Regions from separate parts of the Janthinobacterium sp. BCJ23 genome, predicted to be linked through region 1. Evidence: predicted binding sites of a transcription regulator. Region 1 holds the regulator's gene; each other region holds the start of a gene.
The links. The regulator NrdR, encoded in region 1, represses ribonucleotide reductase genes. The targets are predictions, from matches to a motif close to CACNANATNTNGTG.
Positions count from the first base shown of each region.

Region 2: AC54AG_RS15370 (ribonucleoside triphosphate reductase) is a predicted target of NrdR. The motif match lies at 2,109-2,122, and genes of this name have one in related genera.
Region 3: AC54AG_RS03790 (ribonucleoside-diphosphate reductase subunit alpha) is a predicted target of NrdR. The motif match lies at 8,407-8,420, and genes of this name have one in related genera.

Region 1 covers NZ_JCAQAW010000009.1:195,282-204,997, forward strand. The annotation lists gene AC54AG_RS23960 (pilus assembly protein) at 1-3,000, opposite strand, end outside; gene AC54AG_RS23965 (pilus assembly PilX family protein) at 2,997-3,581, opposite strand; gene AC54AG_RS23970 (PilW family protein) at 3,666-4,634, opposite strand; gene pilV (type IV pilus modification protein PilV) at 4,631-5,221, opposite strand; gene nrdR (transcriptional regulator NrdR) at 5,443-5,904, opposite strand; gene glyA (serine hydroxymethyltransferase) at 6,048-7,295, opposite strand; ZMP/ZTP riboswitch at 7,407-7,531, opposite strand; gene ybgC (tol-pal system-associated acyl-CoA thioesterase) at 7,815-8,216, shown strand; gene tolQ (protein TolQ) at 8,264-8,953, shown strand; gene AC54AG_RS24000 (ExbD/TolR family protein) at 8,969-9,409, shown strand; gene tolA (cell envelope integrity protein TolA) at 9,458-9,716, shown strand, end outside.
Region 2 covers NZ_JCAQAW010000004.1:256,679-266,394, forward strand. The annotation lists gene AC54AG_RS15360 (anaerobic ribonucleoside-triphosphate reductase activating protein) at 1-127, opposite strand, end outside; gene nrdD (anaerobic ribonucleoside-triphosphate reductase) at 117-317, opposite strand; gene AC54AG_RS15370 (ribonucleoside triphosphate reductase) at 314-2,062, opposite strand; gene AC54AG_RS15375 (hypothetical protein) at 2,181-2,597, opposite strand; gene ubiU (ubiquinone anaerobic biosynthesis protein UbiU) at 2,760-3,797, shown strand; gene ubiV (ubiquinone anaerobic biosynthesis protein UbiV) at 3,807-4,709, shown strand; gene ubiT (ubiquinone anaerobic biosynthesis accessory factor UbiT) at 4,730-5,257, shown strand; gene AC54AG_RS15395 (heavy-metal-associated domain-containing protein) at 5,289-5,552, opposite strand; gene AC54AG_RS15400 (substrate-binding periplasmic protein) at 5,802-6,671, shown strand; gene aspT (aspartate-alanine antiporter) at 6,945-8,627, shown strand; gene aspT (aspartate-alanine antiporter) at 8,684-9,716, shown strand, end outside.
Region 3 covers NZ_JCAQAW010000001.1:830,783-840,498, forward strand. The annotation lists gene AC54AG_RS03765 (YggT family protein) at 1-235, opposite strand, end outside; gene AC54AG_RS03770 (hypothetical protein) at 662-1,636, shown strand; gene AC54AG_RS03775 (LysR family transcriptional regulator) at 2,399-3,319, opposite strand; gene AC54AG_RS03780 (nuclear transport factor 2 family protein) at 3,442-3,771, shown strand; gene AC54AG_RS03785 (ribonucleotide-diphosphate reductase subunit beta) at 3,920-5,071, opposite strand; gene AC54AG_RS03790 (ribonucleoside-diphosphate reductase subunit alpha) at 5,190-8,141, opposite strand; gene ampD (1,6-anhydro-N-acetylmuramyl-L-alanine amidase AmpD) at 8,534-9,145, opposite strand; gene AC54AG_RS03800 (sigma 54-interacting transcriptional regulator) at 9,123-9,716, opposite strand, start outside.

The DNA of each region.
Region 1 (9,716 bases):
CGCATACAGGAAAGCCAGCGCGCCGTCGCCGCCCGGCACCACGGCGGGCGGGCCCAGCGCGTGGGGGGCGGAATCGGCGTCCGCATCGCCGCCACCGCTGGCCACCGGCACCTTGAGGCGGAAGTAATTACTTCCCAACGTCCATGGTGTGCCGGGCGCCTTGTCCAGCGCCAGCAGGAAGATGGCGGCGGCCGACGCGGGCGCCGTCGTGTCCTTGCCATCGTTGACATGGTTGTTGTAGCCGCTGGCGACGACGGCAAAGTCGCGGTAGGCAGGCGCGCCCTCCTTGCCGCCCATGTTGATGCGGGCGAAGGCGGGCGGCGCACGCACGTTGCCCATCAGCCTGTCGTCGCGGTCCGTGAATTCCCACAGCGCCCCGTCTTGCGCGAAGCGGGCCGGGTCGGTGATGTCGAGCGCAAACACGCCTTGCGTCCCGCCGCCCATGCCTGACACCAGCACCGTCTTCCAATGTCCCAGCGCCAGCACTTCCGCCGTGGCCGCGGCACCATCGAGCAGCGGGCCCGGGCTGTAGTGAGTGCTCGCAGCGGCGACAGCAAGGTGCAGCAGCGCCTGCGGCATATAGGCAAACACTTCGCTGCCCGTGCGCGCATCGTAGCCATGCAGCAAGCCATCGTTGGCGCCCACGTACAGCATTTTTCGCCGCTGCAGCAGCGCCTTGCGGTGCACGCCATAGCCAGCCCCCGGCATACCCAGCCCCGGCGCGCCCACGTACAGCAGATTGCCATGCGGCGCGGCACCCAGGCTGCCTGAGCGGCGCCGCAGGAAGCCGCCCGGCTGGCCCACCTCGTGCGTGCGCTGGCCCAGCAGATACACTAGGCGCTCCTCGCCCTGGCCATCGCCGCCGTCGAATGCGCCGCGCTGCTCCGTATCGAGCCCCTTCCAGGACAACGGCATCAAGGTGCCCTTGGCGTCGAGCGTATAGACGGGACGCAAGGCCGCCGGCGCTCCATCCGGCACGGGCTTATCCAATCCGCCAGCGCGCCACCATGACTTGCCGGGAAGCAGTGCGCCATCGGCCCCCACGGCAAACGCGGTGCGTGACACAGTCATGCCGCCATCGGCCAGGCGCAGCTGCGTCTGGAACCAGTATGCCTCTTCCGTACCGCTGGCCAGCGCCATCAGGGACGGCCCGGCGAGCGTCGCTGGCAAGGTAGCCTTGTCGGCGGCCGCAAAGGCTGCGCGCAGTCCCGCGATCAGGGCGGCCGGATCGCTGCCGGGCAAATAATGGGCGGGCCAGCGTCCGTCCAGGCTCCACTCGTCCAGCGCGTTGCCCGTCTCGCTCTTGAACGGGTTGGCGTCGCCGTTCGCATCGAGAAAGCCGCCATATTTGGCTGCCAGCAGCAAGGGCGTAGAAGCGGGAGTGGCGGCAGGCTCGCCCTGGCGCAAGTCGCCCGCGTAGTGCTCGACCTTGGCAACACCGTCGTTCTTGCCACCGGGACGCAAGGCCTGCACGTGCGACCAGTAAGCCAAGCCAGCCGCATGGTAGCTGGCACCGCCCGCCCCGTCGGCCAGCAATTCCAGTGCCGCCAGGTCGGGCCGTGGCGCCGGATTACCCTGCGCGCCGCCACTTTCCAGGCTGCCCACCGCATGCGTCCACACCATCGCATCGAACGGCGGCGGCGCGAATCCATCGGCAGCACGTGCGCGGTCGCCGTTCGATGCGGGAGCCACAGGGACATTTCCGGGCACGTAACGGTCACCAGCCATGCCAGCATCGCCGAGGCTGACGACGATGTGGCGCTGGCAACTGGCCGTTTGCGGGTCGCTCCATGGCGTCACGACCGGCAAGCCATCGTCGATGGCAGGCGGGGCCGTGGCGGGCGGCACCACAGGGCTCGCCTGCCGTCCCTGCAGGTAGCGCAGCGATTCGTACAGCAATTCAGCCAGCGGCGCCGCCTTCGCGTACACACCGGGATGCCCGGCATTGCCGCGGCCCAAGCCATTGATGTAAGCGGTCACCCCGCCGCCAGGGCCCGCAGCTTGAGACGTAGATTGAGTCGCATACACGCCGTTGGCGGGATTCCACTCGGCGTCGGCATTGTCTTGCGGCATAAAATCGGGCGCCGCCCAGCGCTGCCTGCCCACGTGGGCCAGTGGCGCGCGCAGCACGCCGCCATACACGGGGCCGGCGCTGGCGGGCTGGCCGTTCAAGTGGCCGAACACGCCTACGCGCACCCTGCCGCCATGGCGCTGCACGGCGCCCACCGGCTTGTAGTTCTTGCCATATGCGAGGCACAAGTCGTCGCGCAACGGCCCCTCTTCCGTGTCGCAAACGCGCACGCGCGCGAGGAACACGCCGTGCGAGGCCGTAGCGCCGGGCGCGTCGCAACTGCTGCCCGAGGGCAAGCTGGCGTCGCCGAACAGCAAGCGGTTGCGGCAAGAAACGATGGCCAGTTGCGCCAGCGCAAACGGTGTCGCGGCCGCCACGCCGGTCTGCAGGACCTTGCGCGGGAAAAAGACAGGGTGGGCAAAGAAGTCGATGGGCTTGTCCGCATCGGGCAGGAAGGCGCGCTGCAGCACCGTCTTGCGCACTTCGTCGATGACGCGGTCGCCGCCCGTCAGCGCATAGCGGACGATGTCGAGCATGCTGGCACTGGCCCAGTTGAGAAAATTGCCGCTGAAACTGTCACCGCCGCAGCCGTGCAAGGCATCGGCCGGTTTCAGCACGGAAAAGTAAGCGGTCGCTACGCGCAAGTCCGGCAGCATGACGCCATCCTTGCTGCGGTACGGATAGCTGTAGCACATGCGCGCATGGAAGTACCCTGCGTACTCGCGCTGCGGCGCATAGTCGCCGCCATGCGCGGCAGCGGCGGCCGCATGCGTGAGGGACAGGTTGATCAGCAGATTCGGCGGCACCCTGGCGCCATGCAAACCCGCGTCGGCCCGCGCCAGCACCACCGGGAGCGGAGCAGCGATGGCGCCGCCGCAAGCCAGGACAATCCAGCCGAACAGCAGCCAGGCAAACGTCAAAGCCCTCATGGCCCCGCTCCCGCCGCCTGCTTGCGGTAATAACTTTGCAGCACGACTTGCGTGCTTTCCTGCGCGCCAAAACCGATAGCCGTGATGCGGTACACATAGCTTTCCACGGCCATACCGCCGGCCGCTGCCGCAGCCTGCGCGCCGGGCGGATGAAACGGCAGCAGTTCGATCAGATAGCGGGGCCGGCGCGACGGCAGAAAACCCTGCCCCGTCTGCATGGCGGCGCCCGTAAACTGGCCGTATGGCACCGTGCGGCTGCCAGCTTCGGCGCCATCGAGGTCCGTGCTCAGCCACAGCGCCGGTGCGTCCGGGGCGGCGGGCAGGCACAGGCCCAGTGCGCCGCCCTCGCCGCAGCCGTCCGCGAACCCTGCCGCACTACCTGGCGCGAAGAGGCTGCTGCGTCCCGGCGCGCCAGGCAAGCCTTCGATATCGTTCTGCGCATCCACCAATGCCTCCTCCGCCGCCTGAAACGCGATCTGCCGGTCGCGCTCGCCGCGTGCCGCCTTTTCGCCCTGCAAGGCCATCTGCGCCGCCGATATGCCCAGCAACAAGATGATCACCAGCAGGCACAGCACATACACGAGGGTCGCGCCACCGTGGCGTACGCAAGATGTACACCAAGGTTCGCACCGGCGAACGCGCCTGCCAGCCATCGCGCCGCCCGCCTAGGCCGGCCCGTTGCGCAGCATGATGCTCGTCTGCACCAGCTGCCGCAGCCGCGAGCGCGTCGCGGCGGGCAAGGATGTGCGCGCAATGCGCACGCCCGTGTCGCCGGCCGCGTGCGCCTCGGCATACACCTTGCCGAACAGGTCGAACTGCGCCGGCCCCAGTTCCGCCATCTTGTCCGCCTGGCCCGCCTCGCCATGCAGCAACAGCGCCACGCGCACGCTGGCCACGCGCTTCCAGTGCGTGCGCCGGTACAGATCGCGCTGGCGCGCGGCCGCATCCGCGCCCTCCAGTACCAATGCCGCATCGTAGGCGTCGAGCGCGCTGGCGTTGACATAGCGGTTCGCCACGCCATCGGGCGGCGTATCCGTGTCGAGACCATACAGCACCTGAAAACCGTCGACGCCGCGAATGATGGCGTCCGCGCCCCAACCGTTCGCACCACGGTATTTGCAGCGCAGCTCGCCATCGCCATCGGCGCCTTGCGCTACATAGAAAATGCTCCAGCCCCGCTGCGCCTGCGTTTGCGCGGCGCCCACGCCGAAGCCCGCGCAATTGAGCACGGAACCGTCGCCACCCTCTTCCTTGCCGGCGCCGTAATAGCGCAAAGCCAGCACGTCGCTGCCATGCAGGGCGCCGGACAGCGCGCCGCTGATGCCCTCGCTGTTCTTGCCCAGGCTGCGCGCGTCGAGCCCGGCCACATTGGCGCTGTCGTAATCGGCATGGGCGACGGGCGCGGCGCTGCTGTCCCAGTTTACGTACGCCGTCTGGCGCACGGCGCGGGCGATGGTGTCGAGTGCATAGCGGCCGTTATCGTCCAAGCGCGCGCTGGCGGACTGGTCGCCATAACTGCCGCTGGCGGCCAGCAGCACACTACTGGCGGCCAGCATCAGCAGCGCGCCCAGCGACAGGGCCACCAGCAATTCGACGAGGCTCATGCCGCGATGCCGATACAGGACCTCGTTCATGCGCCGCCTCCGCCCAGCTGGAATGCCAGCCTGGGCAGCGATTCGCCTGCCGCATTCACGGCGGACGAGCCATCGGACAGGCGGGCGCGCCAGCCCAGCTTGATGACGATGGGCGCGCCCTTGCCGCCGCTGCACGCCCACTGCAAGCCTTGGGCGGCGGCATCCCACGCGGACGTGTCGCGGCAGATATGCAGGCGCGCGCCGGGCAAGGCCGCATGCAGCCGCTGCTTCCATTCGGCGATATCGAATTGCGCCAGTTCGGCCGCGCTGCAGACAGTGGCGCCGAAGCAGTCAGGCGCACCGCCGCCCGCTTCAGCGTCGTCCGCCGCCGCGTAGGCCACGTTCAGGTAGGGATTGCCAGCATCGGGGCCATTCATGAGCACGCTGTTCGCGCGCATGCGTTCGGCTATGCCGGCAGCCAGTTGCACGCCCGCCGACAATAGCCCCGACTCATGACGCGCGCGCAGCGAGTGCAGTTGCAGGATGCTGGCGCCCAGCAGACCCAGCGCCAACAGCAGCAGCGACACCAGCACCTCGACGAGGCTGCTGCCCCCCACAGGAAACATAGTGCGACCGCTATTGCGCATGCGCTACTCCCTTCCGCAGAAAGAGTCGCAGGAACAGGCGGCCCAGCTACAAGATAGGCGTGCGCAAAAAACCGGGTCTGCGCTGGCGCAAACAGCACGGCGATAAGTCGAGAAGAACAGCGTTGGGATTGATCAGACCGCTTGCCAGGCAAACCTTGGCGTGGTGAAAACGGAGCGCATAAGCAGCCCCGCCTTCACTAAGGTGAACAAGAAGCCGAAGGTCAGGGCTTGCGCGCCTGCCCCACTTCGGCAATCGCATCCTGGAACTCGGCCAGGTCTTCGAAATTTTTGTACACGGAGGCGAAGCGGATGTAGGCGATCTTGTCGAGGCGCTTGAGTTCCTGCATGACGAGTTCGCCGATATAGCCGGAATCGACTTCGCGCAGGCCGCTGGTCAGCAGTTTTTCCTGGATGGACGCGATGGCCGTGTCCACGGAGGCGGCCGCAACGGGACGCTTGCGCAAGGCCAGCATCAAACTGCCGCGCAACTTATCCGCAGCGAACTCCGTCCGGCTGCCATTCTTTTTGACGACGGCCGGCATGATAAGTTCAATGCGCTCGTACGTGGTAAAACGCTTGTCGCATTTGCCGCAGCGGCGGCGGCGCCGAATGGCATCCCCTTCCTCCGATACGCGCGTATCGAGAACCTGGGTGTCGCCGTGCTGGCAAAATGGACATTTCATGGGCTGGTTACAACTTTATAGTAATAATTACGGGAAATCGCCGTCCTTGTGCAAAGGGCGCCCGAATCACTCCGGGCGCCCTTGGGCACGAAGGAATGTGTCATACAGAATCTTACTCCGTATGACACATTCTGGACAAATTATTATGCGGCGTACACAGGGTGCGCGTCGGCCAGGACTTTCACGGCCGCTTTCACACGCTCGATGGTGGCGGCGTCATGCGGATTGTCCAGCACGTCGGCGATCAGGTTGCCCACTTCTTCCGCTTGCGCTTCCTTGAAACCGCGCGTCGTCATCGCCGGGCTGCCCAGGCGGATGCCCGAAGTGACGAATGGTTTTTGCGGGTCGTTCGGGATACCGTTCTTGTTGCAGGTGATGTGCGCGGAACCGAGGATGGCTTCGGCTTCCTTGCCCGTCAGGTTCTTGGCGCGCAGGTCGACCAGCATGACGTGCGATTCGGTGCCACCGGAAACGATGCGCAGGCCGCGCTTGATCAGGGTTTTCGCCAGCACGTCGGCGTTCTTGATCACTTGCTTCTGGTATTCGACGAATTCAGGGCTCAGCGCTTCCTTGAAAGCGACGGCCTTGCCGGCGATCACGTGCATCAGCGGGCCGCCCTGGATGCCAGGGAAGATGGCCGAGTTGATGGCTTTTTCGTGTTCGGCCTTCATCAGGATGATGCCGCCGCGCGGGCCGCGCAACGATTTGTGCGTGGTCGAGGTGACGAAGTCGGCGAACGGCACCGGGTTCGGGTACAGGCCGGCGGCGATCAGGCCGGCGTAGTGGGCCATGTCGACCATGAAGTAGGCGCCAACTTCCTTGGCGATCTTGCTGAAGCGTTCGAAGTCGATCTTTTTCGAGAACGCGGACGCGCCGGCGATGATCAGCTTCGGCTTGCGTTCGCGGGCCAGGCGCTCCATTGCCTCGTAGTCGATGTCTTCTTCCGCCGTCAAACCGTAGGAGACGACGTCAAACCATTTGCCGGACATGTTCAGCGGCATGCCGTGGGTCAGGTGGCCGCCTTCGGCCAGCGACATACCCATGATCAGGTCGCCTGGTTTCAACATGGCAAAGAACACGCCCTGGTTCGCTTGCGAGCCGGAGTTCGGCTGCACGTTCGCGCATTCGGCGCCGAACAGCTGCTTGACACGGTCGATGGCCAGTTGCTCGGCCACGTCGACGTATTCGCAGCCACCGTAGTAGCGCTTGCCTGGATAGCCTTCGGCGTACTTGTTCGTCAGCTGCGAGCCTTGCGCTTCCATTACGGCTGGCGACGTGTAGTTCTCCGACGCGATCAGTTCGATGTGATCGTGCTGGCGCGTGTTCTCTTTTTGAATGACGGCGAACAATTCAGGATCGACGTTGGCGAGGGTGTGATCTTTTGCAAACATGTAAAAACTCCAAGTATGAGGGTGCTTGTACTGGCAGATTGGATCGAATGAGGGGAGCCGGCGTTAAGTGAATAACAACATTGGACAGGCAGCCTCTTCGTGCTTTTCCATAGTGGCTACCCAGGCGAACGGCTGATGAAAAATCTCACGTTTCCCGGTGGGTGCCCACCTTTCGCCGGATTGCCGATCGCCACTCATGGAGATCGCCCGACTTTTCGCCAGTCACGTGAGACGTAATGGAATGCAAATTGTAAGTTAAGTGCCCAAATTGAGCAAGGAATGCAAGCGTGCGGCTATAATCGCCGCCCGGGCAGCGCCGGCCCATCGTCTTAAGCTGGATGTAAACTTTGCTCAGGCATGTAAGCGTATGTTACGGGGCTTGCCATTGCAGCTCTCCGTTTTACAATGCTGCGGTGCAACTTATATGCAGCTTTTGCATGGCTTTCCAGCAAGCGCCCACAGTCACAAGAAGAAAAATCGCGTAAAATGTTGCTCAATCTCACTACTGGCGCAATAAACATGCCTTCAGTCTTTACCTGGAACGTACGTGTCTACTATGAAGACACCGACGCCGGCGGCATCGTCTATTACGCTAACTACCTGAAATTCTTCGAGCGCGCGCGCACCGAATGGCTGCGCGCCATCGACGTGGGCCAGCAGGAATTGCTGGAACAGCACGACGCAATGTTCGTTGTCAAAAGCGTCAACGCCGACTATCATGCGCCAGCCAGGCTCGATGACACGGTAAGATTAACCTTAAACATAGAAAAAATGGGGCGCGCCTCCATCGTTTTCCTGCAACAAGCCTGGTGCGGCGACCGCCTGCTCAACACGGCCCGCGTCAAGATCGGCTGCGTCGATTCGGCACTGCGTCCGCGCGCCGTGCCTGATGCAGTCGCGGCCCGCATGCGCGCCGCCTGAGCCCTACCCGCCACCTCCGGACAATTCACCCAACAGACTGCCAGCCAATGAACGTTACACAAGATCTTTCTTTCCTCGCGCTCATCTCCAATGCCCATTTGATCGTGCAACTGATCATGGCCCTGCTGCTGCTGATTTCCCTGACCAGCTGGACCTACATTTTCCGCAAGATGTTTGCCGTGCGCCAGGCGCGCAAGCAAACCATCGAATTCGAACGCAGCTTCTGGGCCGGCGGCAACCTGCATGCGCTGCACCAGAACGCCAGCGGCAACCGCGACCAGAGCGGCGCGCTGGCCCGCATCTTCGACGCAGGCATGGGCGAATTCATCAAGGGCAAGGCTTCCTACGGTTCGCGTGAAGCGCTGGACGTCGGCGCCGTGCTCGACGGCGCACGCCGCGCCATGCGCGCCGCCTTCCAGCGTGAAATGGACGTGCTCGAATCGCATCTGGCCTTCCTCGCTTCCGTCGGTTCCGTCTCGCCATACATCGGCCTGCTCGGTACCGTCTGGGGCATCATGAACGCCTTCCGCGGCCTGGCCAACGTGCAGCAAGCCACCCTGGCCGCCGTCGCGCCCGGCATTGCCGAAGCGCTGATCGCCACCGCCATCGGCCTGTTCGCCGCGATTCCCGCCGTCGTCGCCTACAACCGTTTTTCGCATGACATCGACCGCCTGGCGATCCGCTTCGAGAGCTTCGTCGAGGAATTCTCCAACATCTTGCAGCGCCAGTCGCGCTAAGAGGGGGCAGCGTCCATGGGTTCCTCATTCAATAGCGGCGGCATGCGCGGCGGCCGTGGCCGCAAGTTCAAGTCCGAAATCAACGTCGTGCCGTACATCGACGTGATGCTGGTGCTGCTGATCATTTTCATGGTGATGCCGTCGTCGAACAATCCCAGCGTGGTGAACTTGCCCAACGCGGAAAAGTCGGCCAAACCGCCCGATGACTATATTCAGATCGTGCTGAAACCGAATGGTTCACTGTCGATCGGCGTCATCGGCAAGGAACAGCTGTCGCCGGAAACGGAACCGAACCGCGACGCCCTGCTGCGCAAGCTGCGCGGTTTGCACGAGAGCAATCCCGACTATCCCGTGATGATCGCGGGCGACAAGGAAAGCAAGTACGACGATGTGATCCAGCTCATTTCGGAAGCGAAAAAGATGGGCATTACCCGCGTTGGCCTGGCCACCAAGTAAGCGCAGCATCCTGTTTCCAGACTTGACCGTTTTTAGATAGACTAGACTTTGCAGAACAAACAAATCGACCATGTACTCGGCAAGCCCTACAGCGTGCCGCGCGAACGCAGCCGCTGGCCCTCGCTGGGCCTAGCGCTGGCGATGCACCTTGGGCTGCTGTTTTTCCTGTGGGTGGGCGTACACTGGCAAAATACGGAACCTGTCGCCGTCGAAGCGGAAGTGTGGGACATGAAGGTGCAGACGGCCGCGCCGCCGCCCGAAGTGGCGACGGAACCGGAGCCGACACCGGCCCCGCCGCCGGAACCGG
Region 2 (9,716 bases), on a different contig from region 1:
AGTGCGGATTGTGGCAATAGCCGCAGCGCCAGGGGCAGCCCTGCACGAACACCACGGCCGCCAGCTTGCCCGGGTAGTCGGTGGCGGAAAAGGGCGTCAGGCCGCCCACTTTCAGCTCAAACGCCATGGCAGGCGGGCTGGCCAAGCCGGGCGCTCGCTTCCGTAAAATACTGGCGCTCGTGGAATTCGCCCTGTTTGCCGATGTTGAACGAGGCGACGGGGCGGTGGTAGCCCATCACGCGCGTCCAGATTTCGCAGCGCTGGCGTTCCGTATCGAGCAGGGTGATGGCGGGAGTGAAGTCGGGACGTACGTTCATGGCGTTTCCTTGAGTGGGTGAGCGAGATCGGACTGCTTGCGGGCGATCAGTTCCGCGTCGCAGGTGGGGCAGAATTCATGTTTTCCGGCCAGGTAGCCGTGGCGCGGGCAGATGGAAAACGTGGGCGTGACGGTGATGTAGGGCAGCGAGAAGCGGCTCAGCGCGCGTTTCACCAGTTCGCGGCAGGCGTTGGCATCCGACAGCGCTTCCGTCATGTACAGGTGCAGCACCGTGCCGCCCGTGTACTTGCGCTGCAGCGCGTCCTGCAATTCCAGCGCTTCGAACGGGTCGTCCGTATGGCCGACGGGCAGTTGCGACGAATTCGTGTAGTACGGATTGTCGACCGTGCCCGCCTGCAGGATGGCCGGATAGCGCTTGCGGTCTTCGCGCGCGAAGCGGTAGGTCGTGCCTTCGGCCGGCGTCGCCTCCAGGTTGTACATATGGCCCGTCTCTTCCTGGAATTGCACCATGCGGGCGCGCACGTGGTCGAGCAGGCGCACGGCCAGCGCATGGCCTTCCGGCACCGTGATGTCGTAAGCGTCGCCGCTGAAATTGCGGATCATCTCGTTGATGCCGTTCACGCCCAGGGTGGAAAAGTGATTGCGCAAGGTGCCCAGGTAGCGTTTCGTGTACGGGAACAGGCCTTGCTGCATCAGTTCCTCGATGGTGCGGCGCTTGATTTCCAGGCTGGTCTTGCCCAGTTCCAGCAGGCGGTCCAGGTCCGCCATCAGCGCTGGCTCGTCGCCGCGCCACAAGTGGCCCAGGCGCGCGCAGTTGATGGTGACCACGCCCAGGGAACCCGTCTGCTCGGCGGAACCAAACAGGCCATTGCCCCGTTTGAGCAGTTCGCGCAAGTCCAGCTGCAAGCGGCAGCACATGGAACGTATCATGTTCGGCTTGAGTTCCGAATTGATGAAATTCTGGAAGTAGGGCAGGCCATAGCGGGCCGTCATCTCGAACAGGCGCTCCGCGTTGTTGCTATGCCAGTCGAAATCCTCGGTGATGTTGTAGGTGGGGATGGGGAAGGTGAAGACCCGGCCCTTGGCGTCGCCCGCCATCATGATTTCGATATAGGCGCGGTTGATCATGTCCATTTCCGTCTGCAGCTCGCCATAGCTGAAGTCCATTTCCTGGCCGGCGATGACGGGAATCTGCTCGCGCAAATCGTCCGGGCAGACCCAGTCGAAGGTGAGGTTGGTGAACGGCGTCTGCGTGCCCCAGCGCGATGGCACGTTGAGGTTGAAGATCAGTTCCTGCATGTACTGGCGCACGTCTTCGTAGCACAGGCTGTCCTTGCGGATGTAGGGCGCCATGTAGGTGTCGAAGGAGCTGAACGCCTGCGCGCCGGCCCACTCGTTTTGCAGGGTGCCGAGGAAGTTGACGATCTGGCCAATGGCGCTCGACATGTGTTTCGGCGGGCCCGATTCGATCTTGCCCGGCACGCCATTCAAGCCTTCGTGCAGCAGGGTGCGCAGCGACCAGCCGGCGCAATAGCCGGCCAGCATGTCGAGGTCGTGGATGTGCAGCGCCGCTTCGCGGTGCGCCGCGCCCACTTCCGGCGGATACACCTGGTCGAGCCAGTAGTTGGCGATGACCTTGCCCGACACGTTGAGTATCAGGCCGCCCAGCGAGTAGCCCTGGTTGGCGTTGGCGTTGACACGCCAGTCGCGCCGGTCCAGGTATTCATTGATGGACGCGGCGACGTCGACCTGGCCGCGTGTGGGGGAAACTGCATTTGTCGTCATGAAACCTCCAATAAACACAACATGCGGTGTTTTTATGGAGATTAATCACTAAATATAGTGGCGTCAAAGGGCGCGTGCAGTTGCGTGACGAATCCTTGATGCAGGTGAAGAAAGCGCGTCAGCGGCTTTTTTTTGCGCGGCCCAGGCGCGGGATGAAGCAGCTCAGGCCAAAGTACATGGCGCCGCAGACGGCGATGCTGGCGACGGAGGCGGGCAGCACGTGCGCCCAGATTTCCCGTGCCGAGAAGGTGCTCCAGCTGGCCACGCGCGCGTCGAACGTGACGTAGTTCGCCAGCAGCCAGTAGACGGCCAGCAGGCCCGTGCAGATGCCGGCCTGGCGCAGCACGGGCATGGCGCGGCGGGCGAAGACGGCTTGCAGGAACAGCAGCAGCACGCCGGCCCAGACGCCCAGCGCCTCGGGCGAGAGCACGGAGAGCGTTTCTTCGACATAGCCGTCGGCGGGCGAAGCCCACTGTATTTGCAGCACGGTGAGGAATAGGGTGAGCAGGAATAGCAGCAGCGGTTTGTGGGGCATGGCGGGGAATCGGTGAGGGAGAAAAGTGGGGCATTTTACAGCCAGGTCAAGCAAGTTGAACGCGCGCCAGCCATGCATGCATTCCTTCACCTGCGTCAAGGACTGGGCGGTATGGGCGGGGCTATAGTCTGCACCCTGAGCCGATACAGGACTGTGAACACCATGATGCTTGAATCAACCACCGCCACCCGCGTGGCCGGACCGCTGGAACTGGTCTGCCCCGCCGGCAGCCTGCCTGCCTTGAAAGCGGCCATCGACAATGGCGCCGATACCGTCTACCTGGGTTTTCGCGACGCCACCAATGCGCGCAATTTCGCCGGCCTCAATTTCGACGAGAAGGCCATCGCCGAGGGCGTGCGCTACGCCCACCAATATGGACGCAAGGTGCTGCTGGCGCTGAACACCTATCCGCAGCCGCACAACTGGGCCGTCTGGCGCAGCGCCATCGACCGCGCCGCGCAGGCCGGTATCGACGCCATGATCGTGGCCGATCCGGGCCTGATGGCGTATGCAAGCGAGCACCACCCGCAGCTGCGTTTGCACCTGTCCGTGCAAGGTTCGGCCACCAACTACGAAGCGATCAATTTTTACCATGAGCACTTCGGCATCGCCCGCGCCGTGCTGCCGCGCGTGCTGTCGATGGCGCAGGTCGAGCAACTGATCGCCAAGACGGAAGTCGAGATCGAGGTCTTCGGCTTCGGCAGCCTGTGCGTGATGGTCGAAGGGCGCTGCGCGCTGTCGTCGTATGCGACGGGCGAGGCGCCGAACACCCACGGCGTGTGCTCGCCGGCGAAATCCGTGCGCTGGCTGGAAACACCGAACGGCCTCGAATCGCGCCTGAACGGCGTGCTGATCGACCGCTATGCCCCAGGCGAAAACGCCAGCTATCCGACCCTGTGCAAGGGACGTTTCGAAGTCAACGACGAAGAGTATTACGCGATCGAGGAGCCGGCCAGCCTGAACACGCTGGCGCTGCTGCCGCAGCTGATCGCCATGGGCGTGCGCGCCGTGAAGATCGAAGGACGCCAGCGCAGCCCCGCCTACGTGGCGCAGGTGACGCGCGTGTGGCGCGAAGCGATCGACGCCTGCCGCGAAGGCAATGCGCGCTACGCCGTCAAGCCGGCCTGGATGGCGTCCATGGACAAGCTGGCCGAGGGCCAGCAGCACACCTTGGGTGCCTACCATAGATCTTGGAAATAAAGGATGAACATGCTGAAGCTTTCTTTGGGCCCTTTGCTCTACTACTGGCCGCGCGCCACCGTTTTCGAGTTTTACCAGCAGATCGCCACCACGGCCGCCGATATCGTGTACCTGGGCGAAACCGTCTGCTCGCGCCGGCACGAGGTGCGCCTGGCCGACTGGCTCGATATCGCCGACATGCTGGCCGCCGCCGGCAAGGAAGTGGTGTTGTCGACGCAGGCGCTGATCGAGGCGGGTGCTGAACTGGCGACCCTGCGCCGCATCACGGGCAATGGCCGCTACGGCGTCGAGGCCAACGACATGGGCGCCGTGCACTGCATGGAAAAGGGCACGCCCTTCGTCGCCGGTCCCCATCTGAACCTGTTCAATGGCCCCAGCCTGCAATTGCTGGCGCGCCTCGGGGCGCGGCGCTGGGTGATGCCGCTGGAAATGGGACAGACGGCGCTGGCCGAGATGCAGCGCCAGAAACCGGAAGGGCTGGAGACGGAGGTATTCGCCTACGGCCGCATGCCGCTGGCGTTTTCCGCGCGCTGCTTCACGGCGCGCAACCGCAACCTGCCGAAGGACGATTGCGGCTACAGCTGCCTGGAAGAGCCGGACGGCCTGCTGCTGCGCACGCGCGACGAAGTGCCGTTCCTCGTGTTGAATGGCACGCAGACGCAGTCGGCGCTCGTCTACAACCTGGTGCGCGAACTCGACGCCATGCGCGACATGGGCGTGTCCGTGGCGCGCATCAGCCCGCAAGCCATGCATACGGAACAAGTCATCGCCATCTTCGACCGCGCCCGCCGCGGCCAGGTCAGCGGCATCGGCGCCCAGGCCCAGCTGGCGGCTTGCCAGCCGGCCGGCGCCTGCGACGGCTACTGGCACGGCCAGCCTGGCATGGAACAGCACCAGCACGCCGCCCATTGAACGCATCGAAAGGAAGCACCATGCAAGATCAACTGGAAAGATTGCCCGTCCCGGCCAAGCCTCCCATGAGCAAGCCCGCCGCGTCATACCGGCTGCCCGAACCGCTGGCCGAATTGCTGTCCAAGCTGCCGCCGTATCCCGCCTCGTGGCTGTTCGTGCAAGGCTTGAACCGCCTGCTGGCGCCGCAATTGCCCGACGACGTGCGAAGCAGCCTGGAAGGGCGCAGCCTGCGCTTGCGGCTGCTGGACGCGGGCATCGCCTTCGATTTCGAGTGGCAGGGAACGGTGTTTGTGGCCGAGCGCTATGTGGACGTGCCGGACCTGTGCATCGCCGCCAGCGTGCATGACTTGATGCTGCTGGCGCGGCGCCAGGAAGATCCGGACACGCTGTTCTTCAGCCGCCGTTTGAGCCTGGAAGGTGATACGGAGCTGGGCTTGCTGTTCAAGAATACGCTCGATGCCATCGAGTTGCCGCCGTTCGACCTGCAGGCGCTGGGACCGCGCCGGGTGCTGGCGCATCTGCGCGACCGGGGCGCGCGGGGAGGGTAGGCGGAGAGCTGGCGGTGCGCAGTGGCGGCACTCAATGGCGGCAGTGGCCGCAGGCGCCGCTGCACGAGGCCAGCTGTACTTCATCCGTTGCTTCGCCCATGAAGCCGGCGTCGTTGACGGCGGCCAGCAGGCGTTCCTGCGTGGCCAGGCGTTCGTCGAATTGCACCGTGGCGCCGTGGCGCGCCAGCGAGACGCAGACGGTGGCCACGCCCGTGACGGCTTCGAGCGCGCCCGTCAGCCTGTCGGCGCAGCCTTCATGATCCATTCCAATAATATTCAAGCGCGCTGTCTGCATGGGTTCCTCTTGTTTTTCAGATAAAAAAACAGCGTAGGCGAGGGGCAAGCATGCCGTCCAGAGCCGCACGCAAGATTTATTTTCTATTTGCGGTTTTATTGATCTGGATTAATTCCAACCGCTGCTGGCCAGCCTGAAAGTGCTGTTGTTTTATACACGGTCGCCGTATTCCAGTCGACAAGCGTGCTCTGCTGCGTGATACTGTCATTCTGATAAGTACGCTGATGAAAGCGCTGGAAAGGAGGGCCCATGCAGCGCCGCCCCCTGCTCAAGCTTGCCGCCCTGTGGCCGTTGGGCGCTGCCGCCGCCGGCAAGTCGTCGCCGCTGCCGCTCGTGTATCCGCGCCACCAGGCGATCGATGATCCGCAGCAAGGCTATGTGACGGCCTTGCTGCAACAGGCGCTGGCCCGCTCGGGCCAGGCCTATGTCTTGCGCCGCTCCGAACTGCGCATGGTGCAGACGCGCGCCATGCAGGAAATCGCCACGGCGTCGGGCAGCGTCGACGTCGTCTGGACGATGACGAGCCGCGCGCGCGAGACGCAATTGCTGCCGGTGCGCATCCCCATCGACCGCGGCCTGATCGGCTGGCGAGTGGCCCTGATCCACGCGCGCCAGCCGCAGTTGCTGCGCGATGTGCGCAGCATCGCCGCGCTGGCGCGGCTGTCAGCCGGCCAGATGCGCGACTGGCCCGACTCCGTCATCCTGCAGGCAAATGGCTTGCGCCTCGATACCTCGAGCACCTATGAAGGCCTGTTCCAGCAACTGGCGGCGGGGCGCATCGACTACTTTCCCCGTTCCGTGATCGAGGCGCAAAGCGAGCTGGCCAGCCATGCGCGATTGCCGCTGGCGCTCGATACTCACCTGGTCATTCGCTACCCGGCCGCGCTGTACTTTTTTGTCGGCAAGCACCGGCCGGAACTGGCGCGCCATATTGAAATCGGGCTGGAGAAAATGTTGGCCGATGGCAGTTTCGCGCAGTTGTTCCAGCGCCATTTCGGCCGCTTCGCCGATGGTTTGAAATTGTCCCGGCGCCACGTGCTGGAGCTGGCCAATCCCGACCTGCCCGAAGAGACGCCGCTGGCGCGCAAGGCACTTTGGTATCGTCCAAAAAATTACTAATAGTTTTATTGATCAGTGTCAAACATGCGCTTCAATCGTGCGCATGATGTTTGATGAAACGCAAAGCGAGTTCAACAGAACACCTGTTGACACTTATAAAATTTTCGCCGAACATAATTCCACGTTGCAACACTTTTGCAAACCTTTCCCAGCACAAGCGGTGATACGCAGGTGTCGTGCGGGACCCGTGCGCCCGTTCAACAGCCAGCTGCCGCCAGCCGCCGAACGCTCTGTTCCCTTGTAACCATCCGTTATCTTTTCGAAGGTTTGCCCATGCTCGAGTCGATCACGTCGGTATTGCACCAGGTGCCGGAACTGGCCCTGTTCCTGGCGCTGGCGCTCGGTTACGGGGTAGGGCAGATACGCTTCGGTCCCATCCAGCTGGGCGGCGTGTGCGGCACCCTGATCGCCGCGCTGCTGATCGGCCAGCTGGGCATCACGCTGGACGCCAGCGTCAAGAACGTCTTCTTCATGCTGTTCATCTTTGCCCTCGGCTATGCGGGCGGTCCCCAGTTCTTTGCCAACCTCAATGCCAAGGGTTTGCGCCTGGGCTTGTTGTGCCTGATCGAAGTGGTGGTGGTGCTGGCGCTGGTGCTGCTGGCCACGCGTTTCCTGGGCCTGGACCAGGGAACGGCGGCCGGCATGATGGCGGGCGCGGCGACGGAATCGGCCGTCGTCGGCACGGCCACGGACGCCATCTCGAAACTGGCGCTGCCGGCCGCCCGCATCGCCGAGCTGCAGGCCAACGTGGTTACCGCGTATTCCATCACGTATATCTTCGGCCTGATCGCCATCGTCATCGTCACCAGCCAGATTTTTCCGCTGCTGCTGCGCGTCAATCTGCGCGAGGAAGCCGATAAATTGTGGGAAAAGATGGGCGGCGCGCAGACCGATGGCGACGGCGTGCAGGCGACGCCGGAAATGGTGGGCCGCGCCTACCGCATCAGCCGCGGCGCGGGCCGCCGTCTCGACGCCTTGCAGCATATTTTCGCGGGCCGCGCCAGCATCGCGCGCGTGCGCCGGCATGGCAAGGTATTGCCCTTGGAACCCGCGCTGCGCCTGCGCAATAACGACGAAGTGCTGGTGATCGGCCACCGTCCCGCGCTGGTGGCGGCCGAAGCCATCCTGGGCGAGGAATTTGCCGACACGACGGGCTTGAACATGGCGGTTTCCGCCGTCGAAGTGGTGCTGCAGCAAGCCGCGCTCGTCGGCCAGCCCTTGCGCCAGCTGGCCTTGCCTTCGGGCGTGCACGTGGCGGCCGTCGTCCGTGGCGAGCACAGCATGCCGCCGCTGCCCGACCTGGCATTGCAGCGCGACGACGTGCTGCGCCTGTACGGCACGACGGAAGGGCGCGAACTGAACACGGCGCTGGCCGCCATCGGCAAGCGCGTGCCGACGGGCGACCGCAGCAATATCGTCTATGCCAGCATCGGCATCGTCCTGGGCGTGTATATCGGCGGCTTCAGTGCCAAGCTGGGCGGCATTCCGTTTTCGCTGGGCACGGGCGGCGGCGCCTTGCTCACAGGCCTCGTGTTCGGCTGGTACCAGGCGCGCAAACCGGGCATGCCGGGCATCCACCCGAGCGCGCTCGACATGATGAAGGATATCGGCCTGGCCACCTTCATCGCCTGCGTGGGCCTGGCGTCGGGTCCGCAGGCGATCGACCTGATCCGCCAGTACGGCCTGTCGCTGCCGCTGATGGGCGTGCTGATCGCCGTCATCCCCGCTTCGCTGTCGCTGCTGGTCGGTCACTTTTTCCTCAAGCTGGAAGCACCCGTGCTGCTGGGCGCCATCGCCGGCCAGCAGTGCAGCACGCCGGCCCTGTCCGCCGTGCAGAACGCGGCCGGCAATTCCACGCCCTTGCTGGGCTACACGATTACCTATGCGATTTCGAACGTGGTGCTGCCCCTGTTGGGGCCGCTGATCGTGGCCCTGGCCGGGTCGGTGCACGCATGAACAGCTTGCAAGAGCATAAGCAGTAAAGAATTCCTTCAACATGAAAGGCGGTCCGCATGGAATGGTTGCATGAGTTATTCAAGAAGTCGCCTGAAATTGCCTTGTTTCTCTCCCTGGCAGTGGGTTACTACATCGGCAAGATCAAGTTCGGCTCGTTCCAGCTGGGCGGGGTGGCCGGTTCATTGCTGGTGGCGGTACTCGTCAGCCAGGTAGGCGTCGCCATCGATCCTGGCGTCAAGTCGGTGCTGTTCGCGCTGTTCATTTACGCGGTCGGCTATGAAAGCGGCCCGCAGTTCTTCAATTCCCTGGGGCGCCAGTCCGTGCGCGAAATCATCCTGGCCGTCGTGCTGGCCGTGACGGCGCTGCTGACGGTGGTCATCCTGGCCAAGATGTTCGACCTGGACAAGGGCCTGGCGGCCGGCGTGGCCGCGGGCGGCTTGACGCAGTCGGCCATCATCGGCACGGCAGGCGACGCGATCACCAAGCTGGGCCTGGCGGCCGACGAGGTGGCGCGCTTGCAGGGCAATGTGGCCGTCGGCTATGCCGTCACCTATGTGTTCGGTTCGTTTGGCGCCATCATCGTTTGCGTCAACATCTTGCCAAAGCTCATGGGCCGTACCATCCGCGAAGATGCGATCAAGGCGGAAACGGCGCTGCAGGCGGGCGTGCAAGTGCTGGGGCCGGGCCAGACGCCGGCCGCGCCCGACCTAATCGGCCGCATCTACGACGTGGGCCCCGGTGCCGGGCGCTCCGTGGAGGAGATCGAAAGCGCCCATCCGAACACGGCGATTACCATTGAGCGCGTGAAACGCAATGGCCAGATCATCGATGTCAGCCCGGACCTGGTGCTGGCGGCCGACGATATCGTGCTGCTGGTGGGTCGGCGCGAAGCCATGCTCAGCGTGTCTTCCCAGCTGGGCAAGGAATTGCTTGCCGTCGAAGGCATGGAACTGGTGATGCAGCGCCGCGACATGGTGCTGACCAACAAGGCTTACCACAACAAGACGGTGGGCGAAATCCGCAGCGCGACGGCGCCGGGTGTGCGTCACGGCATCTTTGTCGTGCAGCTGAGCCGCATGGGCAAGATCT
Region 3 (9,716 bases), on a different contig from region 1:
TGGCCAGCAGCACGATCAGGAAGGCGCCGATCAGACTGGCCCAGTCATACCCGCCCACGCCCGGCACCACGCGGCGCAGGGGGCGCACCAGCCAGTCGGACAATTGAAACGTGAATTGCGCCACCGATGAGGGCGGCCGCACGCGCACCGCCTGCATCCAGAAGCGCAGCAGCAACACGCCGCCCAGCAAGGTAGCGATGGTATCAACGATCAATGTAAGGATAACGATCAGCACGACTAATTCTCCAAAAAAAAACCGCTGTGTGATTGAGTCACACAGCGGCGTGTTGCCTCATCCAGGCACCCGTATCGTGGAAATTACGATGGGCGGGTGCTGGTTGGGAATGGCCAGGCTGCAGCCGGTGCCAACACGGTTTTTGCTACAGGTGCGATAGGTGCCGATGGTTTGGCGACAGGAGCTGCCTTCTTCGGCGCGGCCTTTTTAGGCGCGGCCTTCTTGGCGGCTGGCTTGGCGGCCACGGCGGCTGGTGCCGCTGGAGCTGCTACCGGCGCTGCTGCTGGTGCGGCTGGCACGACTGGCGCTGCGGCTGGCTTAGCGGCAGGTTTCGCTGCTGCTTTCGCTGCCGGCTTTGCTGCGACCTTGGCGGCTGGCTTTGCTGCAGGCTTGGCGGCTGGCTTCGCTGCAGCTTTTGCTGCTGGCTTGGCTGCCGGTTTTGCTGCGACCTTGGCAGCAGGTTTCGCTGCTGGCTTGGCTGCCGCTTTTGCTGCTGGCTTCGCTGCTACCTTGGCTGCTGGCTTCGCTGCTGCCTTTGCCGCTGGCTTCGCTGCTGCTTTTGCTGCCGGCTTCGCTGCTACCTTGGCCGCTGGCTTGGCTGCCGCCTTAGTTGCTGGCTTGGCTGCTACCTTGGCTGCCGGCTTGGCTGCCGCTTTGGCCGCTGGCTTCGCTGCAGCTTTTGCTGCTGGCTTGGCTGCCGCTTTGGCTGCTGGCTTCGCTGCTGCCTTGGCGACGACTTTTTTCGCTGCTGGTTTGGCTGCCGCTTTGGCGGCCGGTTTCGCTGCTGCCTTGGCTGCAGGTTTCGCTGCGGCTTTTTTCACTGCTGGCTTGGCTGCAGCTTTTGCTGCTGGCTTCGCTGCTGCTTTGGCGGCCGGCTTGGCTGCCGGTTTTGCTGCGGCTTTTTTCGCTGCTGGCTTGACTGCTGCCTTGGCGGCAGGTTTGGCTGCTGCCTTGGCGGCTGGTTTCGCTGCGGCTTTTTTCACTGCTGGCTTGGCTGCTGCTTTGGCGGCTGGTTTTGCTGCGGCTTTTGCCGCTGGCTTGGCGGCCGGTTTGGCTGCGGCTTTTTTCGCGACAGGCTTGGCTGCTGCCTTGGCGGCCGGTTTCGCTGCGGCTTTCGCTGCTGGCTTGGCTGCCGGTTTGGCGGCCGGTTTCGCTGCTGCCTTGGCCGCTGGTTTCGCTGCGGCTTTCGCTACTGGCTTGGCAGCCACTTTTGCTGCAGGCTTGGCTGCGGCTTTGGCGGCTGGTTTCGCTGCTGGTTTCGCTGCGGCTTTGGCAGCTGGTTTAGCGGCAACCGTCTTCGCTGCGGCTGCCGGCTTCTTCGCGGCAGGAGCAGCCTTGGCGGCTGGTTTCTTTACTTCTGATTTCTTAGCGGCTGTTGCCATTTGTCTCTCCTTCATCTGAGATGAGAAATTTAAGCTACAAGATTTAAACCCGTCCGACCCACCACAGGGATAGGCCAGGCGAATTATTCATCGGCGCAAACGGTCGTTTGCGCTAATGAATTCGGCACCAGCTGAACTGCTGCAACTCCTCACGTTTGCAGCACTTCAGCCATCGTCGGTGCCACCCTGCTTTATCTCGCAGCTGGTGGCAAAGTCTGAATTCGGTCATTCGTTTTCGATGCCGTGCGTTTTTTCGCTCCTCGCATCGCGCTCGCCACAACACCGATGCGTCAAATAAAAAACCGCCATGCCTGAAAAAATTCGGGCACGGCGGCAGACGAAAACGGTGTGGTTTTGTGCATATCCGTGTAAATCTGTATCCCTGTTTTGCGAGGTTTTTCCGCTACCGCGCTGGTTAAAAAACCCCGCATTCTAACGCTCGCATTTGCAATCTCATAAAGTACACGAAAACCTTGTCAATGCGCAACCGGCACGACACGTTTTCGTCCGCTTTTTTGCACGATACGCGTGCTATCGCACAATCGCGCGGCAAATGCCGCCGCCAGCGTGTGCGGAAACGATATTTACACCCCGCCCCGCGCGCATTGGCGCCATCAAAAAAATGCGTCGCGGCGTGCGCGATGCGGCAAAAAAATGGCCGCACTTTTCTGCGCCGCCGCGCCACTGCGCGCCATGAAAAAGCAGTGCGAAAAAAACGCGGCAGGCGATGCCGCAGCCGGTCTCCAGGATGATGGCGGCAGGCTGGAAAAAGCAGGCGAGGCTAGCGCGTGTCGCCGGAAGACGCAGGCCGGGAAAGCGCCAGCGCCGTATCGATGAAGGCGCGCAGTTTGGGCTGGCTTTGGGTACGGGCGGGAAAATACAGGAACAATCCGCTCGTCGGCGGCACGTAGTTTTCCAGCACCCGCAGCAAGCTGCCGCTGGCCAGGTCAGCTTCGATTTCCACATCGGGCATATACGCCAGGCCCAGACCCGAGCGCGCGAAATCGGCGATCAGCGTGGTGTCGTTGACGACCACGGGTGCGCCCGTTTCCACCAGAAATTCCTCGCCATCGCGCACGAAGCGCCAGCGGTGCAAGGCGCCGGAAGTATGGAAGCGATAGGCCAGCGTATCGTGGCGCATCAGGTCTTCCGGAATCAGCGGCCGCCCTTTCCGCTCGAAGTAGCCGGGCGCGCCAACCACGGACCAGCGCAAGTCCCCCGTCAGGCGTACGGCCACCATCTCCTGCTCCACCGACTGTCCCAGGCGAATGCCGGCGTCGTAACCGTGCGCCAGCAGATCGACCGCGCCATCGTCGAGCGACAGGTCGATGGTCACGTCAGGATAGCTGCCGCGAAAACGCGGTATCAATGCGCGCATCACCAGCGCGCCCAGCGCGCGCGGCACCGTCAGCCGCAAATGGCCGGCGGGCCGGTCGCGAAACATGGTCAGCGCGGCGAAGGCGTCATCGATCTGCCGGGTGGCGCCGGCCAGGCTGGCGTACAGGCCCGCGCCGGCTTCGGTAAAGGCGACATTGCGCGTATTGCGCTTGAAGAGCAGCACGCCATGCTGGCGCTCCATCACCTTGACCGCCTTGCTGACGGCCGTCACCGTCACGCCAAGCTGCAGTGCCGCGGCGCTGAAACTTTTGCGCTCGGCGACCGCGAGAAAGGTACGGATGCCATCGAGAGAGTTCGTTTTCATGCGCGATCACGCCGCCAATAATGAACCTGAAGTGTAAAGCCTATCACCCCTACGCTACTATTTCTCTGCAATTGAACGCCATATGATGGTCGCTCCCTGCCTCTCCATTGAAAGGAAGCACCATGTCTCTCCTCATGCCGGCCATCGTCGGCGACTACTTTAGCGCCGACAAGCATCACGATAGCAAGGCCGTGGCGCAGTGCTTCGCCGCCGATGGCGTCGTTCACGATGAAGGCCGGACCCACGCGGGCCATGCCGCCATCCAGGCCTGGAAAGAAGCTGGCAGCCAGCAGTACGGCGCCACCGTCAGCCCCATCTCGGCCGACACCCAGGGCGTGCGCTGCGTGGTCACCGGCAGCGTCAGCGGCAGTTTCCCCGGCAGCCCGCTGGCGCTGCGCTTTGTCTTCACGCTCGCCAGCAATCGCATCCAGGCCCTGGAAATCGGCGCATGAATACCGATTTCAAGGACAAGCGCGTGCTGATCACGGGCGGCACCATCCCGACCGTGTGAGCCCGATGCAATAAGCTCTCCAGATAGCAAAAGGCCCCGCATTTGCGAGGCCTTTGTTACATACATGACTTGTGACGCTATCGGCTGGCTTATTCCCAGTTCAGCGCGCCGCCGGTCTGGTATTCCGTCACGCGCGTCTCGAAGAAGTTGCGTTCCTTCTTCATGTCGATCATTTCGCTCATCCACGGGAATGGATTTTCTTCCTGGGCGAACAGCGGCTCGATGCCGATCTGCTGCGCGCGGCGGTTGGCGATGAAGCGCAAATAGCCCTTGAACATCGGCGCGTTCAGACCCAGCACGCCGCGCGGCATGGTGTCTTCCGCGTATGCGTATTCCAGTTCCACGGCCTGCATGAACAACACTTTAATCTCTTCGCGGAATTCGGCCGTCCACAGCTGCGGGTTTTCCATCTTGATCGTGTTGATCAAGTCGATGCCGAAGTTGCAGTGCATCGATTCGTCGCGCAGGATGTACTGGTACTGCTCGGCCGCGCCCATCATCTTGTTCTGGCGGCCCAACGCCAGGATCTGCGTGAAGCCGACGTAGAAGAACAAGCCTTCCATCAGGCAGGCAAACACGATCAGGGATTTGAGCAGCTTCTGATCGTTTTCCACCGTGCCGGTGACGAACGCAGGGTCGGTCAGGGTGTTGATGAACGGGATCAGGAATTCATCCTTGTCGCGGATCGACTTGACTTCGTTGTAGGCGTTGAAGATCTCGCCTTCGTCCAGGCCCAGCGATTCGACGATGTACTGGTAGGCGTGCGTGTGGATCGCTTCCTCGAACGCCTGGCGCAGCAGGTACTGGCGGCACTCGGGCGCCGTGATGTGGCGGTAGGTGCCCAGCACGATATTGTTGGCGGCCAGCGAGTCGGCCGTCACGAAGAAGCCCAGGTTGCGCTTGACCAGGCGGCGCTCGTCGTCCGTCAGGCCGTTCGGATTCTTCCACAGCTCGATATCGCGCTGCATGTTCACTTCCTGCGGCATCCAGTGGTTGGCGCAGCCGGCCAGGTATTTGTCCCATGCCCATTTGTACTTGAACGGCACCAGCTGGTTGACGTCCGTCTTGCCATTGATGATGCGCTTGTCGTCGGCATTCACGCGGCGCGCCACTTGCTCGGCGTTCGCTTCGGACGGCTCGGCACCTGCCGGCAGGTTCAATTCGGTATTTCCCAATGGCGCTTGCTGCGCCGGACGCGGCACAGCTGCCGACGTGGTTTCATCATCCCAGGACAACGACATATTCTTCTTCCTTTCCATGCCGGCGAGCCGGCGATCCGCAACAGGCCCGTTGAATCGGACAATGCGGATATTGACAACATTGAATCAGCCCAGACGCTCTGGGCTGACAACTAAAATCTTACTGGCAGGCTTCGCACTCTTCAAAGCCGTCATCACCTGGGCGCAGGTAGCAGGCTTCGCCATCGGCGTCGTCCGCTGCCGCCGCCACCACTGGTGCCACGGCCACCGCTGCTGCCGCCACGACCGCTGCCTGGGCGCTTTGTGCGCTGGCCGACATGCCGCCGTCGACTGCCACGGCGTTCAGGGCGCCCGTCTTGGAGGTCGATTTCTCCATGTGGGTAGCGGCGATGGTACGCAGGTAGTACGTGGTTTTCAGGCCACGCAGCCATGCCAGCTTGTAGGTTTCGTCCAGTTTCTTGCCCGATGCGCCAGCCATGTAGATGTTCAGCGACTGGGCCTGGTCGATCCACTTCTGGCGACGCGAAGCCGCTTCCACCAGCCAGCTTGGCGACACTTCAAAGGCCGTGGCGTAGATATCGCGCAGGTCTTGCGGGATGCGGTCGATCTTCACCAGCGAGCCGTCGAAGTACTTCAGGTCGGAGATCATGACTTCATCCCACAGGTCGCGCGCCTTCAGGTCGCGCACCAGGTAGCCGTTGATCTCGGTGAATTCGCCCGACAGGTTCGATTTCACGTACAGGTTCTGGAACGTCGGCTCGATACAGGCCGACACGCCGATGATGTTCGAGATCGTCGCCGTCGGGGCGATCGCCACGCAGTTCGAGTTGCGCATGCCGAACTTGGCGATGCGTTCGCGCACCGGCGTCCAGTCCATGGCCGACGAGGAATCAACTTCCAGGTAGCCGCCGCGCTCTTCGGCCAGCAGTTTGACCGAGTCTTGCGGCAGGATGCCGCGGTCCCACAGCGAGCCGGCGTACGACTCATAGCGGCCGCGCTCTTCGGCCAGTTCCGTCGACGCCAGGTAGGCGTAGTAGCAGACGGCTTCCATCGAGGTGTCGGCAAACGATACGGCGGCGTCCGAGGCGAACGGCACGCGCATCATGTGCAGGCAGTCCTGGAAGCCCATCACGCCCATGCCGACCGGACGGTGGCGCATGTTCGAATTGCGCGCCTTGTCGACGGCGTAGTAATTGATGTCGATGACGTTGTCGAGCATGCGCATGGCGGTGCGGATGGTCTTGGCCAGCTTGACGTGATCGAGCTTGCCTTCCTTCATGTGCGCCGGCATGTTGACGGAACCGAGGTTGCAGACGGCGATTTCGTCAGGACCCGTGTTCAGCGTGATTTCCGTGCACAGGTTCGAGCTGTGGACGACGCCGACGTGCGACTGCGGGCTGCGGATGTTGCAAGGATCCTTGAACGTGATCCATGGGTGGCCCGTTTCAAACAGCATCGACAGCATCTTGCGCCACAGGTCCAGCGCGGCGATCTTCTTGAAGACGCGGATTTCGCCGGCGGCGGCCTTGGCTTCGTAGCCCAGGTAAGCCTGTTCAAAGGCCTTGCCGACCTTGTCGTGCAGGTCTGGCGTGTCCGATGGCGAGAACAGGGTCCAGTCGCCTTTTTCCATGACGCGCTTCATGAACATGTCGGGAATCCAGTTCGCCGTGTTCATGTCGTGCGTGCGGCGGCGGTCGTCGCCCGTGTTCTTGCGCAGGTCGAGGAATTCCTCGATGTCCATGTGCCAGGTTTCCAGGTAGGCGCAGACGGCGCCCTTGCGTTTGCCGCCCTGGTTGACTGCCACGGCCGTGTCGTTGACCACTTTCAGGAACGGTACCACGCCTTGCGACTTGCCGTTGGTGCCCTTGATGTGGGCGCCCAGGGCGCGCACTGGCGTCCAGTCGTTGCCCAGGCCGCCGGCGAACTTGGCCAGCAGCGCATTGTCCTTGATGGCGTCGTAGATGCCTTCCAGGTCATCGGAGACGGTGCTCAGGTAGCACGACGACAGCTGCGAGCGCAGGGTGCCCGAGTTGAACAGGGTCGGCGTCGAGCTCATGAAGTCGAACGAGGACAGCAGGCTGTAGAACTCGATGGCGCACGCTTCGCGGTCCGCTTCGTTCAGCGCCAGGCCCATGGCCACGCGCATGTAGAACGCCTGCGGCATTTCGATGCGCACATCCTGGATGTGCAGGAAGTAGCGGTCATACAGGGTTTGCAGACCGATATAGCCGAATTGCAAGTCGCGGTCGGCCACGATGGCTTTCGCCAGGCGCTCCAGGTCGAAACTGGCGAGTACCGGGTTCAGCAGCTCAGCGGCGATACCCTTGGCAATGTATTGCGGGAAATACGTCAGGTATTCGGCGGCAGCGGCCGCTTGCGGCACTTCCTTGCCGAACACTTCCTTGCGCACCGTGTGCAGCAGGATGCGGGCCGTGACCTGGCTGTAGGCCGGATCTTTTTCCATCAGCGCGCGCGCCGCCAGGATGGCCGACTTGTGCAGCTCTTCGACAGGCACGCCGTCGTACAGGTTTTTCACCGTTTCAGCCAGGATGGCGTCGGCATCGACGTGCTTTTCCAGGCCGGCGCAGGCGGCGTTGATCAGGTCGCGCACTTCCTGCATGTCCAGCAGGCGGCGCACGCCGTTGTCGGTGACGTTCAGCTGGGGCGCGGTCACTTGGGCGGACGCGCCTTGCGCTTCCTTCTGCAGGCGGCGCTCTTCCATGTGCTTGGCGCGGTACAGCACGTAGGCACGCGCCACGTCGTGCTCGCCCGAACGCATCAGCGACAGTTCCACCTGGTCTTGCACGTCTTCGATATGGAAGGTGCCGCCGCCCGGATGGCGGCGCACCAGCGCGGCGACGACGCCGTCGGTCAGCTGTTCCACCAGTTCGCGGATGCGTGCCGAGGCTGCGCCCTGGCCGCCGTTAACGGCCAAAAACGCCTTGGTCATGGCGATCGCGATCTTCGAAGGCTCAAATGCCACCACCGCACCGTTGCGGCGGATGATGCGATAGTCGCCCAATGCCGCGCCCGTGCTCGCCACGCTGTTGGCCGCGCCTGGCGCTGGCGATACTGGCGTTGGATGGATGGAAATATCTTGTGGTGATTGCATTGAAGCTCCCGTTGTCAGCTAAAGTCAGCCTGCAGTTTTGCTGCCGCGTGTGTTGTTGAATAGAACGCCCGATGGTCAGGGTTTCTTCAGGTATTTGTTGCTAAATAGTAAATTCTTAATGCATAAAACAGAGTCAGAAGCCATATCGCCACACCGTACTGCCCGGCTGGCGCGAAACACGATCAAGGGTGATAAACCGCCAGTTCCAGTGCTTTATCAGCAATCCGGGTAGCTTTGACAATAATTCTGAAAACGTCTGTGATGGCACTAGATATAGTCTTTACATCCAACTTCTGCACTAATTGTAGTACCCATCGGAGGGTGATGCAATAGTTTTCCGGCATCCGCCGGCGTAATTTTTTGTATTTTCATATACGATTTCGGTTGACTTTTCAGGGTGTGGATGGAAAGCCCAATCCCCGCGAAGTAAGCGCTAACGCAGGCTGCCCGTGCAAGGTTTCCAGCCAGCATTTTTGATAAAAATGCCAGTCAAAAAACGGCCCCGGATCCGTCTTCCTCCCCGGTGCGATATGCTCGTGGCCGCGCACTTGCGACAGCCCGTAGCGCGCCACCAGCGCAGCCGTCAGCGCCGCCAGCACATGGTATTGCCGCCGCTGGAAGGGCACATCGTCCGCGCCTTCCATTTCGATACCGATGGAATAGCCATTGCACTGCGGGCGTCCTTCGAACATGGACGCGCCCGCATGCCAGGCACGTTGATCAGTAGAAACATATTGCAACAACGCACCATCGCGCCGCACAAAAAAGTGCGCCGACACCTGCACGCCACGCAGGTCGGCGAAAGAAGGATGGGCATTATAATCTACCCGGCCCGTAAACAAGTCCGACACATGCGGCCCGCCAAAGTGGCCGCCAGGCAAGCTGATGTTATGGATCACCAGCAAGTCGACTTGTGCACCGTCCGGGCGCGCATCGTGGTGCGGCGAGTCATAGCGCAGCGCGCCATCGCACCAGCCGTCTTCATCTATCGTCCATCCGCTCATCAAGTAAAGCTTCCTGTATCGTCAATTTCTGCATGCGGTAACGCAACTGGCGCACGCTCAAGCCCAGCTGGCGCGCCGCCCTTGCGCGGTGGTAGCGCGCCTGTGCCAGCGCCAGCATGATCATGTCGCGCTCGGCCTGGCGCAAATACACGTCGAGCGGCAGGACGAGGGCCACGCCATGCGCGGCCATGCCGGGCAGGCACAGTTGCCGCTCCGGCAAGTCCGGCAGTGCCGGCAGTGCCGGCGCCGCCCGCAAGGGCATGCCGCCCGCCGTGGATGGCAAGGCCAGCCCGTCGAGCGCGATCACGCCGCCGTCGGCAAACGCCAGCGCCCGCTCCAGCACGTTTTCCAGTTCACGCACATTGCCGGGAAACGCATACGCACCCAGGGCCGCCAGCACCGGCGGCGCCAGGCTCACGGTCCGGCGTGGCGACAGGCGCGCGAGGATCACCTCACATAATACCTGCAGATCGCCGCGCCGCTCGCGCAGCGGCGGCAACGCCAACTCGATCACGTTGAGCCGGTAAAACAGGTCCTGGCGGAACGTGCCGGCGGCCACGCCGCGCGCCAG